DNA from 2 places in the Streptomyces sp. NPDC043876 genome. Region 2 is predicted to be linked to the other one. Evidence: predicted binding sites of a transcription regulator. Region 2 holds the regulator's gene; the other holds the start of a gene.
What was found. Region 2 encodes HspR, which represses chaperone genes until heat shock. Its sites were predicted from a motif close to TTGAGNNNNNNNNNCTCAA; they were not measured.
Positions count from the first base shown of each region.

Region 1: the regulator HspR is predicted to act here: its motif matches at 1,754-1,772, upstream of lon (endopeptidase La).

Region 1 is NZ_JBWKDV010000009.1:9,214-13,622, forward strand. It holds gene AC0693_RS26105 (sulfurtransferase) at 1-788, shown strand, start outside; gene AC0693_RS26110 (DUF4097 family beta strand repeat-containing protein) at 881-1,654, shown strand; gene lon (endopeptidase La) at 1,795-4,191, shown strand; gene AC0693_RS26120 (MarR family winged helix-turn-helix transcriptional regulator) at 4,306-4,409, shown strand, end outside.
Region 2 is NZ_JBWKDV010000007.1:74,661-79,069, reverse strand. It holds gene dnaK (molecular chaperone DnaK) at 1-203, shown strand, start outside; gene grpE (nucleotide exchange factor GrpE) at 203-880, shown strand; gene dnaJ (molecular chaperone DnaJ) at 914-2,101, shown strand; gene AC0693_RS22135 (heat shock protein transcriptional repressor HspR) at 2,103-2,549, shown strand; gene AC0693_RS22130 (helix-turn-helix transcriptional regulator) at 2,644-3,726, opposite strand; gene AC0693_RS22125 (hypothetical protein) at 3,829-4,107, shown strand; gene AC0693_RS22120 ((2Fe-2S)-binding protein) at 4,104-4,409, shown strand, end outside.

The DNA.
Region 1 (4,409 bases), on a different contig from region 2:
GGCTCGGCTCCGGGGCGGACGGGGTCGTCGTGGCCGACGCCTCCGTGGGGCCGCACCGGGGAGCGCCCCGGCGGATCCCGGGGGCCCGCGCCTTCGACCTCGACGGGGCGTTCTCCGACCACACCGCGCCCGCGCCGCACACCATGCCCTCGCCCGGGGCCTTCGCCGCGGCCGTCCGCGCCCTCGGGATCGACGACACCAGCACCGTCGTCGTCTATGACGGGGCGGGCATCCACTCCAGCGCCCGCGCCTGGTGGATGCTGCGGGCCATGGGCTTCGACCGGGCCGCCGTGCTCGACGGCGGACTGCCCGCGTGGGAGGCGGCCGGGCTGCCCGTCGAGGGCGCGCCGGCCGGCTACGACGGCCCGCCCGGCACCTTCACCGCCCGCCCCCGCCCCGGGCTGATCGTGGACAGCGCCGCCGTCGGCGGGGCCCTCGCCGACCCGGCGCGCGCCGTCGTCCTCGACGCGCGGACCCGCGCACGCTTCGCGGGCACCGCCCCCGAACCACGCCCCGGCCTGCGCGGCGGCCACATGCCCGGCGCGCTCAGCCTCCCCTTCGGCGAACTCCAGCGCGGCGGCGCGATGCTCCCCGAGGCCGAACTGCGCGCCGTGCTGCGCGAACTGGCCGGGGACCGGCAGCTGTACGTCAGCTGCGGTTCGGGCGTCACCGCCTGCGTGCTCGCGCTGGGGGCCGTCCTGGCCGGCTACCCGGACCCGGCCGTGTACGACGGCTCGTGGAGCGAGTGGGGCAGGCCGGGCGAGCTCCCCGTGGCCACCGGCGACTGACCGCGAGGGGGGCCGGGGGTAGGGCTGGCACCACCCCCGGCAGGGGTAGCAGCGCCATCGACCGGGCGCGGCCGCGCCGCGAGACTCGGCGCATGACTTCACGCCGCGCCCCCGCCCCGCCGGTCACGGCCCTCGCCGCGCTCGCCGCCGCGCTGCTCCTCTCCGCCTGCACCCCCGACCTCCTCGGCGGCGGGGACCAGAAGACGACGCGGACCGCGACCGCCGATGCCACGGTCACCGAGGCCGTCACGTCGGTCGAGATCAGGAACTCCCGCCGGGGCTCGATCGAGGTGGTCCCCGGCACCGGCCCCGGCGTCGCGGTGCACCGCACCGTCCACTACGGCGGCGACACCCTGCCGCGCCCCGGCCAGCGGATCTCCGGCGGCGCCCTGACCTTCACCGACGACTGCGGCGACGGCACGTCCTGCTACGTCGACTACCGGCTGGAGGTCCCCGCCGTCGCCCGGGTCAAGCTGGGCAGCAGCAGCGGCTCCATCACGGTGACGGGCGTGGCGGAGGCCGAGCTGGCCGCCAGTTCCGGGTCCGTACGGGCCGAGCGGATCTCCGGGGCGCTGCGCGTCTCCACCTCCTCGGGGGAGATCACGGGCGTGGCCCTGGGCGGCCCGAGCGCCGCGGTCCACTCCAGCTCGGGCGACGCCCGTCTCGACTTCACCCGGGCGCCCGCCTCCGTGACGGCCGAGGCGAGCTCGGGGGACGTCACCCTGCGGGTCCCCGGCGGCCCCTACCGGGTCGACCTGACCACCAGCTCCGGCAACCGCGACGTGGCGGTCCCCACGGACCCGGCCGCCGCCGCGCGCCTGACCGTGCGGACCAGCTCGGGGGACGTACGAATCACGGCGTCCTGACCCCGGCGCGGGCACCTCGGCAGCACCCGTCGGCATCGCTCTCCGGCGCGTTCGCCCCGGGCGAACGGGGGTTGGGGAACATTGGGCGGCGCACAAGCATTGAGTCGGCATAGCTCAACTTCGCTGCCGGAGGGAAAATCATGGCTTCGTCGTCCGAATCGCTCACCCTGCCCGTGCTGCCGCTAGACGGCGAGGTCGTCCTGCCCGGGATGGTCGTCCCGCTGGACCTGTCCGACGCGGAGGTGCGGGCCGCGGTGGAGGCCGCGCAGGCCGCCGCGGGGACGGGGAAGCCGCGGGTGCTGCTCGTGCCGCGGGTCGACGGCACCTACGCCGCCACCGGCGTCCTGGGCACGGTCGAACAGGTCGGGCGGCTGTCCGACGGTGATCCCGGGGCCCTGATCCGCGGCCGCGGGCGGGTCCGGATCGGGGCCGGGACCACCGGGCCCGGGGCGGCGCTCTGGGTCGAGGGCGAGACCGTGGACGAGCAGGTCCCCGAGCCGCTGCCCGGCGTCGCCGCCGAGCTGGTCAAGGAGTACAAGGCCCTCGCCACCAGCTGGCTCAAGAAGCGCGGCGCCTGGCAGGTCGTGGACCGGGTGCAGCAGATCGAGGGCGTCTCGGCCCTCGCCGACAACTCCGGCTACTCGCCGTTCCTGACCCTGGAGCAGAAGCTCCAGCTGCTGGAGACGACCGACCCCGTCGCCCGCCTGCGGCTCGCCGTGAAGATGCTCAGCGACCACCTCGCCGAGCAGGACGTGGCCGAGTCCATCGCCAAGGACGTGCAGGACGGCGTCGACAAGCAGCAGCGCGAGTTCCTGCTGCGCCGCCAGCTGGACGCCGTGCGCAAGGAACTGCGCGAACTCAATGGCGAGAAGGAGGGCGAGGAGTCCGACGACTACCGCGCCCGCGTCGAGGCCGCCGACCTGCCCGAGAAGGTCCGCGAGGCCGCGCTCAAGGAGGTCGAGAAGCTGGAGCGCGCCAGCGACCAGTCGCCGGAGGGATCCTGGATCCGCACCTGGCTGGACACCGTGCTGGAACTGCCCTGGAACGAGCGGACCGAGGACGCGTACGACATCCGCGGCGCCCGCGAGGTCCTGGACGCCGAACACGCCGGGCTGAGCGACGTGAAGGACCGGATCACCGAGTACCTGGCCGTCCGCAAGCGCCGCTCCGAGCGCGGGCTCGGCGTCATCGGCGGCCGCCGCGGCGGAGCCGTGCTGGCCCTCGTCGGGCCGCCCGGCGTCGGCAAGACCTCGCTCGGCGAGTCCGTGGCGCACGCCATGGGCCGCACCTTCGTCCGGGTCGCGCTGGGCGGCGTACGGGACGAGGCCGAGGTCCGCGGCCACCGGCGGACGTACGTCGGCGCACTGCCCGGCCGCATCGTCCGCGCGATCAAGGAGGCCGGGTCCATGAACCCGGTCGTGCTCCTCGACGAGATCGACAAGGTCGGCTCCGACTACCGGGGCGACCCGGCCGCCGCGCTCCTGGAGGTCCTGGACCCGGCGCAGAACCACACCTTCCGGGACCACTACCTGGAGGTCGAACTCGACCTCAGCGACGTGGTCTTCCTCGCCACCGCCAACGTGCTGGAGTCGATCCCCGAGGCGCTCGCCGACCGGATGGAGATCGTCCGGCTCGACGGCTACACCGAGGACGAGAAGGTCGTCATCGCCCGGGACCACCTGCTGCCCCGCCAGCTGGAGCGGGCCGGCCTGGCGGCCGAGGAGGTCTCCCTCGGCGAGGACGCGCTGCGCAAGCTGGCGGGCGAGTACACCCGCGAGGCGGGCGTGCGCACCCTGGAGCGGTCGCTGGCGCGACTGCTGCGCAAGGTGGCCTCCCAGCACGAGCTGGGGCAGCGGGAACTGCCGCTGCGGATCGGCGCCGAGGACCTGCGGGGCCTGATCGGGCGCCCGCACCACGTGCCCGAGGCGGGCCAGGACCCGGCCGAGCGGCGCACCGCCGTCCCCGGCGTGGCCACCGGCCTCGCCGTGACCGGCGCGGGCGGCGACGTCCTCTTCGTGGAGGCCTCGCTGGCGGACCCGGAGACCGGGGCCGCCGGGCTCACCCTGACCGGCCAGCTCGGAGACGTCATGAAGGAGTCGGCGCAGATCGCGCTCAGCTTCCTGCGCTCGCACGGCGCGGAGCTGGAGCTCCCGGTCGCCGACCTCAAGGACCGGGGCGTGCACATCCACTTCCCGGCGGGCGCGGTCCCCAAGGACGGCCCGAGCGCGGGCATCACCATGACCACTGCGCTGGCCTCGCTGCTCTCCGGCCGCCAGGTGCGCACGGACGTGGCCATGACCGGCGAGGTGTCGCTGACCGGGCGGGTGCTGCCGATCGGCGGGGTCAAGCAGAAGCTGCTGGCCGCGCACCGGGCCGGGATCACCACGGTGATCATCCCGAAGCGGAACGAGGCGGACCTGGACGACGTACCGGCCGAGGTGCTGGAGCGGCTGGAGGTGCACCCGGTGACGGACGTGCGCCAGGTGCTGGAGCTGGCCCTCTCGGCCGTCGTGGAACCGGTGGTCGCGGCCGCCTGATCCGCACGCACCGCGGCCACCCGACGGCCCGTGACCCCGCTGCGGCGGGGCCCCGGGCCGCCCTGCGGTCCGCTCCTCGATACTGGTCCTCCACACCATCGATGGGAGCGGTCCGTGCACGGGAGTGAAGACCAGGAGTTCCTCGCCCTGGAGCGGGAGCTGTCCGTCTTCCTCCGGAGGGCCCGCGCCTCCTCCGGCGAGATGGCCCGCGCACTGCA
Region 2 (4,409 bases):
AGGGCGAGGACACCGCCGAGATCCGCACCGCGACCGAGAAGCTCGGCGCCGTCAGCCAGAAGCTCGGCCAGGCGATCTACGCCGACGCGCAGGCCGCCCAGGGTGCCGCGGGCGCCGAGGGTGCCCAGCAGGCCAAGGCCGATGACGATGTCGTCGACGCCGAGATCGTCGACGACGAGAAGCCGAAGGGCGGCGCTGCCTGATGTCGGAGGAGACCCCGGGTTTCGAGGAGGAGCCCGTAGTCCCCACCGGTGACGAGGCGGATGACGCCGCGGCCGAGCCGAAGGCCGCCGCCTCCTCCGAGAAGGAGGAGGCGGCCCCGGCCGGGGACGCCGGAGCTGCCGAGTCGCTCGGCAAGGAAACGGCCCTCCTGGCGCAGCTGGACCAGGCCCGCACCGCGCTCGGCGAGCGCACCGCGGACCTCCAGCGGCTCCAGGCCGAGTACCAGAACTACCGCCGCCGGGTCGAGCGGGACCGGATCGCGGTCAAGGAGATCGCGGTCGCGTCCCTCCTGACCGAACTGCTCCCGACGCTGGACGACATCGGCCGGGCGCGGGAGCACGGCGAACTGCTCGGCGGCTTCAAGTCGGTGGCCGAATCGCTGGAGACGGCCGCCGCCAAGATGGGCCTCCAGCAGTTCGGCAAGGAGGGCGAGCCCTTCGACCCGACGATCCACGAGGCCCTGATGCACTCGTACGCGCCGGACGTCACCGAGGACACCTGCGTGGCGATCCTGCAGCCGGGGTACCGGATCGGCGAGCGTACGATCCGCCCCGCGCGCGTCGCGGTGGCCGAGCCCCAGCCGGGCGCGGCCGCTCCCGCCAAGTCCGAGGACGCGGCCGAGCCGGGTACGGATACGGACGGGCCCGACAAGGGCTGATGTCAGCACCACACGAGAGGAGGGCCACCGGGGATGAGCACTAAGGACTTCGTCGAGAAGGACTACTACAAGGTCCTCGGTGTCCCGAAGGACGCGACCGAGGCCGAGGTCAAGAAGGCGTACCGGAAGCTCGCCCGCGAGTTCCACCCGGACGCCAACAAGGGTGATTCCTCGGCCGAGGAGCGCTTCAAGGAGATCTCCGAGGCGCACGACGTCCTCGGGGACGCCAAGAAGCGCAAGGAGTACGACGAGGCCCGCGCGCTGTTCGGGAACGGTGGCTTCCGCCCCGGTCCCGGCGGTGGCGGCGGCTTCTCCAACTTCGACCTGGGCGACCTCTTCGGAGGCGCCCAGGGCGGTGGAGCGGGCGCCGGCGGCTTCGGCGGCGGCCTGGGCGACGTCTTCGGCGGCCTGTTCAACCGCGGTGGCGCGGGCGCCGGTACGGGCGCCCGCACCCAGCCGCGCCGCGGCCAGGACGTCGAGTCCGAGGTCACCCTCTCCTTCACGGAGGCGGTGGACGGGGCCACGGTGCCGCTGCGGATGTCCTCGCAGGCACCCTGCAAGGCGTGCTCGGGCACCGGTGACAAGAACGGCACCCCCCGGGTGTGCCCGACCTGCGTCGGCACCGGGCAGGTCTCGCGCGGCAGCGGCGGCGGATTCTCGCTGACCGATCCGTGCGCGGACTGCAAGGGCCGCGGCCTGATCGCCGAGACCCCCTGCGACATCTGCAAGGGCAGCGGACGGGCCCGTTCCTCGCGCACCATGCAGGTCCGGATCCCGGCGGGCGTCTCCGACGGCCAGCGGATCCGGCTGCGCGGCAAGGGAGCTCCGGGAGAGCGCGGCGGTCCGGCCGGCGACCTGTACGTCGTCGTGCACGTCGGCAGCCACCCGGTGTTCGGGCGCAAGGACGACAACCTCACGGTCACCGTCCCGGTCGGCTTCGCCGAGGCGACGCTGGGCGCGGACATCAAGGTGCCGACCCTGAACGGCCCCGCGGTGACGCTGAAGCTGCCGCCGGGCACCCCCAACGGGCGTACGATGCGCGCCCGGGGCAAGGGTGCGGTCCGCAAGGACGGCACCCGCGGCGACCTGCTGGTGACGGTCGAAGTGGCCGTCCCGACGGAGCTGTCGGACAAGGCCCGCGAGGCGCTGGAGTCGTTCCGCGACGCCACGGCCGCGGAGGACCCGCGCTCCACCCTGTTCGAGTCCGCGAAGGGAGCATGACATGGACGGCCGCCGACGCAATCCCTATCAGCTGACCGACGAGACCCCGGTCTACGTCATCTCGGTGGCCGCCCAGCTCTCGGGCCTGCATCCGCAGACCCTGCGCCAGTACGACCGCCTCGGCCTGGTCTCCCCGGACCGGACGGCCGGGCGCGGCCGCCGCTATTCGGCCCGGGACATCGAGCTGCTCCGCACGGTGCAGGCGCTGTCCCAGGACGAGGGCATCAACCTGGCGGGCATCAAGCGGATCATCGAGCTGGAGAACCAGGTGGCCGCGCTCCAGCAGCGCGTCGCCGAACTGTCCACGGCCGTGGACGGGGCGGCGGCCGTGCTGCGCCAGCGCGAGGCCCAGGTGCACGCCTCGTACCGGCGCGACCTGGTCCCCTACCAGCCGCCGCAGCCGGGCAACGCCCTGGTGGTCTGGCGCCCCAAGCGGCCGCTGGACTGACCGGCGGCCGCCGGCGGCCCGCACGCGGTGAAGGCCCCGCCCCCACCGGGGGCGGGGCCTTCGTGCGCACACGGGGGCGGGGCGGCCGGCGCCGTCACACGAGGCGGCCGGTGCCCAGGCCCGGGTCCGGATCGTGCTCGGCGGTCAGGCCGCCGCCGCCCGGCAGGCTGCCCGGGCCGTCCAGGATCCCCGACTGGGCGATGAGGTAGCCGAGCTGCGCGCGGCTCCCGCTGCCGAGGACGGTGGCCAGCTTCGCGATGTGGGCGCGTGCCGTCCGTACGTTCATTCCCAGCCGCCGGGCGATGGCCTCGTCGACGTACCCCTCGACCAGGAGCTGCGCGATGGAGCGCTGGACGCCGGAAATCCCCTCGGGGGTGTGCCGGTACGTCACTTCCTGGCGCAGGGGCACAGCGCGCCGCCAGAGCTGCTCGAAGACCTTGATGAGGTACTCGACCAGGCCCGGGTGCCGCAGCTCCAGCGCCACCCGCCGGTCGTCGCTGGCGGGGATGAAGGCGACGGTGCGGTCGAAGATGATGAGGCGCTCTATCAGTTCTTCCAGCGTACGGATCTCCACCTTGCCCGCGGAGATCCGGTCGACGTAGGCCAGCGTGCCCTGGCTGTGCCGCGCGGTGTGCTGGTAGAGGGTCCGTATGCTGACCCCTCGGTCGATCAGCGGGGCGTCCCGCTCCAGTGCCTGGGTCAGGGCGAGCGAGGGCCGGGCGCCGCCCGGCTGGACCGTCAGCACCTCGGTGTGGCACTCGGCGGTCGCCAGGTTCAGGGCGGCGTTGATCCGCTCGAAGCCCTCCAGCACCGTGATGGCGTGGGTGTTGGCGGGGCTCTGGGCACTGATGGCGAGGAACGGCTCGAAAGCGTCGGTGAGATCTACAGCGCTGCGTCGGCGGTCCTGGATCTCACGTTCAATCGGATGCAGCCGTTGGGCCAATGCGACGGACGGAGGAACCGGACGCAGCTGGTTCGCGTCGTCCGGATCGGGCTGCAGAAGAGCGAATTCAAGCAGGCAGGGGGCATTTTCAACTTCTCCCCTTGCGATACGGCCCGTACTGAGCGCCGCCGCGTAGAGCCGCGCTCCCTCGTCACACAGAGACGTGACGGGGTGGGGATGTGTCTCGTTTGTGCCACTTCTGGGCAAATCTCCACCCCCCAGGGTCCTGAACATGCAAGAACATGATGCATCGTCCCTGTGGCAGTGACGTGCCTGAATGAGCCATCGTCGGACACGCGGGGGAGAGGATTCCATCAAGTGAGGACGAAGCCGACCATGTACAAAAGAATGCTTCGCTCGGCGCTTGCCGTTGTTTTCTCCGCCGTTGCGGTTTTTGGTGCAATCAGCGCCGTCGACACAGACGCGGGGAGCGCTAGGGCCAGCCATGACACCGGCTGGACCAGTGCGCCGGCAGGAACATCGTTCGACACCGGCTGGACCAACGGGCCGGTTCTGAAGAACGATCTGAAGGACGACACGGGCTGGACCGATTCTCCGCAGGGCACCGGGGGAGACACCGGGTGGACCTCCCACCCCGAGGCGGTGTCGTCATGACCCCCGACGACCGCGACTTCCGTCGCGAAATGGCATCGGCGTACCGATCCGGATGGCAGTTCATCGACCTCGTCACGGCCATCCCCCACACCGGCGATTCGTTGATGGTCACCTTGTTCGGCCAGCCGATCGTCGTCGTGCGCGAGGAGGACGAGGACGTCCGTGCCTACCGCTGCCTGCGCCGTCCCCGGGGCGCGCCGCAGCCCGTCCGCTGCGAGGTGCGGTACGGGATGGTCTTCGTCAACCTTGATCAGCGCGACCACCAGCTTTTCGAACCCGATGCCACCACCGCCACCCCCCGC